Regions from separate parts of the Pseudomonas sp. F-14 TE3623 genome, predicted to be linked through region 1. Evidence: predicted binding sites of a transcription regulator. Region 1 holds the regulator's gene; the other holds the start of a gene.
What was found. The regulator FliA, encoded in region 1, starts transcription of late flagellar genes. The targets are predictions, from matches to a motif close to CTAAAGTTTNNNNNNNNNNNGCCGNTAA.

Region 1 (3,964 bases):
TGTCGTTGAGGTTGCTCGACACGACGCGGTTGTCTTCGCTGCTGCGTGTCAGGAAACCGTCAACCCGCCGGGCCAGTTCGCGGAACTCTTCAGCCCCGACTTCGCGGCGCATGAACCGACCCCAATCCGTGCTCAGCGCCTGAGCTTCGTCGCTCAGGCTGTTGATCAGCGGCGTGGCGTTTTCCACCAGGTCCATGGTGCGGTTGGCCGCGGCCTCGGTCAGCTTGACCACATAACCCAGGCGCTCGGTGGCATCCGTAATCTGAGACACTTCCTCGGCTTGCGGCATGTGCGGGTCAATCTGAAAATTGACGATCGCGCTATGCAGCTCGCGAGTGAGCTTGCCCACTTCCTGGTACAGGCCGCGGTCACGGGTCTGGTTGAGCTCATGGATCAGTTGCACAGCGTCGCCGAACCTGCCTTTTTCAAGGCTTTCGACCAGTTCGACCGCGTGTTTTTTCAGGGTCGACTCAAAATCGCCCTGTGAAGATTCGTTATGCTCCATAGCTCCCCCGTGACGGACTGGCTTTGCACATCAACCGATGCGTTCGAAGATCTTTTCAATCTTGTCTTTCAACGCTTGAGCCGTGAATGGCTTGACCACATAGCCGTTCACACCCGCCTGAGCGGCTTCGATGATTTGCTCGCGCTTGGCTTCGGCCGTGACCATCAACACCGGCAGGTGTTTGAGTTTTTCATCGGCACGCACGTGGCGCAGCAGATCAATACCGGTCATGCCGGGCATGTTCCAGTCCGTTACCAGAAAGTCGATGCTCCCGCTGTTGAGGACCGGAATCGCGGTAATACCGTCATCCGCCTCGACCGTGTTGGTGAACCCAAGGTCACGCAACAGGTTTTTTATGATCCGCCGCATCGTTGAGAAGTCATCAACGATGAGGATTTTCATATTCTTGTCCAATTCGACCTCCAAGCAGTCTTAAAACGCGCGCAGCACCTGAACGCGCCGTTCAATCAATTCGGCGTAACACTCAACAGTTGTATGGATTACAACGGGCCGTGACGGGTGCAGCAAAATGCCGTACCAACCTCGTTCGCAGTGTCCCCACACTGCCTGTCAGCGCGCTCGCCACTCCCCCAAACGCCCCCGCAAACGGGCCGCGCACTGGCTGTGTAACTGGCTGACCCGCGATTCGCTGACCCCCAGGACCTCACCGATTTCCTTGAGATTCAACTCTTCGTCGTAGTACAGCGCCAACACCAGTCGCTCACGCTCCGGCAAATTGGCAATCGCGTCCGCCAGCGCCGCCTGGAAGCGTTCATCTTCCAGATCGCGTGACGGCTCGAGATGAGCACTGGCGCCATCCTCGTGCAGCCCTTCGTGTTCGCCGTCCTGCAACAGATCGTCGAAACTGAATAACCGGCTGCCCAGGGTGTCGTTCAAAATCCCGTAATAATCGTCGAGACTCAATTGGAGTTCGGCCGCAACTTCGTGATCTTTAGCGTCACGGCCGGTTTTAGCTTCAATCGAGCGAATCGCGTCGCTGACCATGCGGGTATTGCGGTGAACCGAACGTGGCGCCCAGTCCCCCTTGCGCACTTCATCGAGCATCGCGCCGCGGATTCGAATGCCCGCGTACGTCTCGAAACTCGCGCCTTTGCTGGCGTCGTATTTGGTTGATACTTCAAGCAGGCCGATCATCCCGGCCTGGATCAAGTCTTCGACCTGGACACTGGCCGGCAAACGCGCCAGCAAGTGGTAGGCAATGCGTTTGACCAGTGGCGCGTAACGCTCGATCAGCTCGTACTGCGCGTCACGTGCCGACTTCTTGTAGAGGTTGTAGCCACTGGCTGTCATAGGACGGGTCCTGCCGTTTGTTGCACGAGGCGCTCGACGAAAAACTCCAGATGCCCGCGAGGGTTGGCCGGCAGTGGCCAGGTATCGACCTTCTGCGCAATGGCCTTGAACGCCAGGGCGCACTTGGAGCGCGGGAAGGCTTCGTAGACGGCACGCTGCTTCTGCACGGCCTTGCGCACGCTTTCGTCGTAAGGCACCGCACCGACGTATTGCAAGGCGACGTCGAGGAAACGATCCGTGACCTTGGTCAACTTGGCGAACAGGTTGCGGCCTTCCTGCGGGCTCTGCGCCATGTTGGCCAGGACGCGGAAACGATTCATGCCGTAGTCGCGGTTAAGCAGTTTGATCAGCGCGTAGGCGTCAGTGATGGAGGTCGGCTCGTCGCACACCACCAGCAAGACTTCTTGCGCTGCGCGGACGAAACTGACTACCGAATCTCCAATGCCCGCAGCGGTGTCGATCACCAATACGTCGAGGTTGTCGCCGATGTCGCTGAAGGCCTGGATCAGGCCGGCATGCTGGGCCGGGCTCAGATGAACCATGCTCTGGGTGCCGGACGCAGCCGGGACGATGCGGATCCCGCCAGGCCCCTGCAACAGCACGTCACGCAGCTCACAGCGGCCTTCGATCACGTCGGCCAGGGTACGTTTGGGTGTCAGCCCCAGCAGGACGTCGACGTTCGCCAGCCCCAGATCGGCATCCAGCAGCATGACGCGCCGGCCGAGCTCAGCTAGAGCCAGGGACAAGTTCACTGACACGTTAGTCTTCCCGACGCCACCTTTGCCGCCGGTCACCGCGATCACCTGTACGGGATGCATGCTGCCCATGTTATTTCTTTACCTTGTCTTACTTAGACGGAGGCCACATTACTGGCTGCGCGTTCACAAACTGAACAATGCATGGCAGACCATCGATGTAGGTACAAAAACTGTTCATTAATACCTCAGCCAACCCGCTTGGTCGGACTGTGGTAAAGGTCAGCGAACATGTCAGCCATGGCTTCTTCGCTGGGTTCTTCCTGCATTTGCACGCTAACGGCGCGACTGACCAACTGATGACGACGCGGCAGATGCAAATCATCCGGGATCCGCGGGCCATCGGTCAGGTAAGCCACCGGCAGTTCATGACTGATGGCCAGGCTCAACACCTCGCCCAAGCTTGCCGTTTCATCCAGTTTAGTCAGGATGCAGCCGGCAAGGCCGCAACGTTTGTAACTGTGATAAGCAGCGGTTAGAACCTGTTTCTGGCTAGTGGTTGCCAAGACCAGATAATTTTTTGATTTGATGCCGCGTCCGGCCAGGCTTTCGAGCTGCATGCGCAGTGCCGGATCGCTGGCCTGCAGGCCGGCGGTATCGATCAGCACCACGCGTTTGCGCAGCAAAGGCTCCAGCGCCTGCACCAGCGATTGGCCCGGGTCGACATGAGTCACTGACACATTGAGGATGCGGCCCAGAGTCTTGAGCTGTTCCTGAGCACCAATGCGGTAGCTGTCCATGCTCACCAGCGCGATGTTTTGCGCGCCGTACTTGAGCACATAACGCGCGGCGAGTTTGGCCAGCGTGGTGGTCTTGCCCATACCGGCTGGGCCGACCATGGCAATCACACCGCCCTCTTCCAATGGCTCGACTTCCGGGGTGGCAATCATCCGTGCCAGGTGCGCGAGCAACATGCGCCAGGCCTGACGGGGTTCTTCAATATCGGTAATCAGTGCCAGCAGATCGCGCGACAACGGGCCGGACAGGCCGATGCGTTGCAAGCGACGCCAGAGGTTGGCCTGGGCTGGACGGCTGCCTTGCAATTGATTCCAGGCCAGCGAGCCGAGTTGAACTTCCATCAGTTCACGCAGGCTGTTGAGTTCGAAACGCATCGAGTCGAATGCACGCGGGTCGACGCCGGTCGCTGCGACAGGCGCAGGTGCCAGGCGCCGAGGTTCGGCCAATGTCGGTTCGATCAGCGGCTCGGCGGCGGTCAATGGCAGGCCGGCGAACAATTGGCGATTGGTGGCTTTGTCGCTCTCGCCATCGCTACGCAGGCTCAATTCGGCCTGGGCGGTGACGATCCGCGACTGGGTCTTGCGCAGCTCGTCCTCGAGTTCCATATTCGGAACACGCGGGGCCAGCGCCGACAATTTGTAATCCAGGGCAGCCG
Region 2 (3,964 bases), 3.6 Mb from region 1:
GAGGCATAAAAAAACCGGCTGATAAGGCCGGTTTTTTTATGGGCGGGATAAACCCATGCTGTTCACTTGTGGTGAGGGAGCAAGCTCCCTCGCCACAGATCAGTGACGGATCAGTCGTTGTAGTCTTCCCAGCCGCCCATTTGTTTCCAGCGATTGACGATGCCGCAGAACAGATCAGCCGTCTTCTCGGTGTCGTAGCGGGCCGAGTGGGCCTCGCGACCGTCGAAGTCGATATCCGCTGCCTGGCAGGCCTTGGCCAATACGGTTTGACCGTAAGCCAGACCGGCGAGGGTCGCCGTGTCGAAGCTGGAGAACGGGTGAAACGGGTTGCGTTTCATGTCCAGGCGCGCAACCGCGGCGTTGAGAAAGCCCAGGTCGAAGCTGCTGTTGTGCCCGACCAGAATCGCCCGTTTGCAGCCGTTGGCTTTCAGAGCCTTGCGCACGCCGCGGAAGATATCGGTCAGGGCCGCTTCTTCACTCACCGCCATGCGCAACGGGTGATCGAGCTTGATCCCGGTGAATTCCAGGGCTGCCGCTTCGATGTTCGCGCCTTCGAAAGGCTCGACCCGGAAGAAATAGGTGTGCTCAGGGTACACAAAGCCTTTTTCATCCATGCCGATCACGGTGGCGGCGATTTCCAGCAGGGCATCGGTGGCCGAGTTGAAGCCACCGGTTTCTACGTCGACAACGACCGGCAGGTAACCACGGAACCTGGCTGCCATTGGGTGGCGGGAACCGCCTCCGCCGCCATTACCGTCCTGTTCGTCGTCGAAATGGTCTTCACTCACGCGTGTTCCTCCAGCAGGCGCCAGCGCAGTTTTTCACCGGCGCGCAGCGGGATTACGGTCAGCTCGCCAAACGGCAGGCTGGTTGGGGCGGTCCACTCGTCGCGGACCAGGGTGATGCGATCGGTGTTCACCGGCAGGCCGTAGAAGCGCGGGCCATTGAGGCTGGCGAAAGCTTCGAGCTTGTCCAGCGCGTTGCGCTGTTCGAAGGCTTCGGCATACATCTCGATCGCGGCATAAGCGGTGTAGCAACCGGCACAGCCGCAAGCCGCTTCTTTGGCGTGCTGGGCATGGGGCGCCGAGTCGGTGCCGAGGAAGAACTTGTCGCTGCCACTGGTGGCGGCGTCGAGCAGGGCTTCCTGATGGGTATTGCGCTTGAGGATCGGCAGGCAATAGAAGTGCGGCCGAATCCCGCCCACCAGCATGTGGTTGCGGTTGTACAGCAGGTGATGCGCGGTGATGGTTGCGCCAACGTTGGCCGAAGCCTCGTTGACGAACTGCACGGCGTCAGCGGTGGTGATGTGTTCGAACACCACTTTGAGGGTCGGGAAACGCTCGACCACCCGGCGCATGTGTTCGTCGATGAAGATTTTTTCGCGATCGAAAACGTCGACATCGCCACGGGTGACTTCACCGTGAACCAACAAGGGCATCCCGATTTCGGCCATGGCCTCGAGTGCGGGGAAAATCTTGTCGATGCTGGTGACGCCAGAGTCCGAGTTGGTGGTCGCGCCGGCCGGGTACAGCTTGGCGGCGTAGACGAAACCGCTGGCCTTGGCTTCACGAATTTCTTCGGGTTGAGTGCGGTCGGTCAGGTACAGAACCATCAGCGGTTCGAAACGGCTGCCGGCAGGGCGTGCGGCGAGAATCCGCTGGCGATAGCCATTGGCTTCAGCCGCGTTGCGCACCGGCGGTACCAGGTTGGGCATGATGATGGCGCGACCAAAGGTGCGCGCGACATCCGCGACGGTATTGGTCAATACAGCACCATCGCGAAGATGAATATGCCAGTCGTCGGGACGCAGCAGGGTCAGGCGGTCGGACATGAGGGGATTCCAGGCGGGTCAAACTCATGGGAATGCTACCGGAAAAGACTCTTCCAGGCACTCGCTATCAAGTTTTGCGACAAGCTTCCGATATCCAACAGGTACGCCGTAAATATGTGTGTCGGTCTTTTTGTTGCAGAAGCCAGTGGAGCCTCCCGTGCGCCAGCGTTATTTAGCCTTGCTCAGTGTGTTTGCCAGCCTTCCTGCGATGGCGCTCACTTTCCAGACCCGTCTGGAGAGCATCGAGTGGACGGTCGAAGGTGACAAGTTCGAATGCCGCCTGACTCAACCGATCACTGATTTCGGTTCGGGTGAGTTCGTGCGTCGTGCCGGCGAGCAGGCGACATTTCGCTTGAAGGCCTACAACTCGATGATCGGTGGCGGTTCCGCGACCTTGCTGGCGGCCGCTGCGCCATGGCAGCCGGGGCGTGGCGACATCAACCTGGGCTCGGTGCGCATCGGCAATGGCAACGTGCTGTTCAACAGCTCGCAAGTTCAGGCCGGGCGCCTGATCAGTGGGTTGATGGACGGTCGCAGCCCGGTCGTTCGACACTCCTCAGGCGACGGTCGGGTATCTGAAGTCCGTCTGCTGCCGGTCAAATTCAGCAAGGCCTACAGTGACTATCAGGGTTGCGTGGCCAAGTTGCTGCCGCAGAATTTCGAGCAGGTGAAGCAATCCGAAGTCGGCTTTCCGGGGGAGGGCATCGATCTCGATGCCCAAGCCAAGGCCCATTTGCAGGTCATGCTGGAATTCATGAAAGCCGATCCGACGGTCAACCACATCGAACTTGACGGCCATTCCGACAATAGCGGCAACCGCCTGACCAACCGTGAACTGTCACGACGCAGGGCGCTGGCCGTGATGGACTTCTTCAAGGCCAATGGTATTCAGGAATCGCAGATCACCCTGCGTTTTCATGGTGAGCGCTATCCTCTGGCGCCCAACAAAAACGCCGCCAATCGGGCGAAGAACCGCCGGGTTGCCGTACGCCTTGAACGGGTAGCGCCGACCGAGCAACCAGCGCCTCAAGCCACCGCTTCCACGGGCAGCACACCGAAGTCCTGAGCTTGCCGGAATCGTCGCTCGTTCGACATAATCTGTCGCTTCGTCGTCATAAGCTGTCGCGCCTCTGTAAATTATTCTGCATGAGCGTTAGACTTGACGGCTTTCCGTAGAACCCCGTGGAGTGATGGCATGGCGGACGTAAACAAGGTCGTTCTGGCGTATTCCGGCGGCCTGGACACTTCGGTGATCCTCAAGTGGCTGCAGGATACTTATAACTGTGAAGTAGTGACCTTCACCGCTGACCTGGGTCAGGGCGAAGAGGTCGAACCGGCCCGCGCCAAGGCTCAGGCCATGGGCGTAAAAGAAATCTACATCGACGATCTGCGCGAAGAATTCGTGCGCGATTTCGTGTTCCCGATGTTCCGCGCCAACACCGTTTACGAAGGTGAGTACCTGCTGGGTACTTCCATCGCTCGTCCGTTGATCGCCAAGCGCTTGATCGAAATCGCCAACGAAACCGGCGCTGACGCCATTTCCCACGGCGCGACCGGCAAGGGCAACGACCAGGTTCGTTTCGAACTGGGCGCCTACGCCTTGAAGCCAGGCGTGAAAGTGATCGCTCCGTGGCGCGAATGGGATCTGCTCTCCCGTGAAAAGCTGATGGATTATGCTGAAAAGCACAACATCCCGATCGAGCGTCACGGCAAGAAGAAATCCCCGTACTCGATGGATGCCAACCTGCTGCACATCTCCTATGAAGGCGGCGTGCTGGAAGACACCTGGACCGAGCACGAAGAAGACATGTGGAAATGGACCGTCTCCCCGGAGAAGGCTCCAGACAAGCCGCAATACCTGGAACTGACCTACCGCAACGGCGACATCGTCGCGCTGGACGGCGTCGAAATGACCCCGGCCACCGTGCTGGCGACCTTGAACCGTATCGGTGGCGAACACGGTATCGGCCGTCTCGACATCGTCGAGAACCGTTACGTGGGCATGAAGTCCCGTGGCTGCTACGAAACCCCTGGTGGCACCATCATGCTGCGCGCTCACCGTGCGATCGAATCGATCACCCTGGACCGCGAAGTGGCTCACCTCAAAGACGAGCTGATGCCTAAATACGCCAG

Region 2: the regulator FliA is predicted to act here: its motif matches at 1,898-1,925, upstream of AB7M29_RS28415 (flagellar protein MotY).

The regions. Positions count from the first base shown of each region.
Region 1 is NZ_JBRJHM010000001.1:2,542,658-2,546,621, reverse strand. Features, by position in the region: gene AB7M29_RS11580 (protein phosphatase CheZ) at 1-505, opposite strand, end outside; gene AB7M29_RS11575 (chemotaxis response regulator CheY) at 536-907, opposite strand; gene fliA (RNA polymerase sigma factor FliA) at 1,076-1,816, opposite strand; gene fleN (flagellar synthesis regulator FleN) at 1,813-2,643, opposite strand; gene flhF (flagellar biosynthesis protein FlhF) at 2,760-3,964, opposite strand, start outside.
Region 2 is NZ_JBRJHM010000001.1:6,134,060-6,138,023, reverse strand. Features, by position in the region: gene rnt (ribonuclease T) at 111-788, opposite strand; gene pyrC (dihydroorotase) at 785-1,831, opposite strand; gene AB7M29_RS28415 (flagellar protein MotY) at 1,989-2,897, shown strand; gene AB7M29_RS28410 (argininosuccinate synthase) at 3,027-3,964, shown strand, end outside.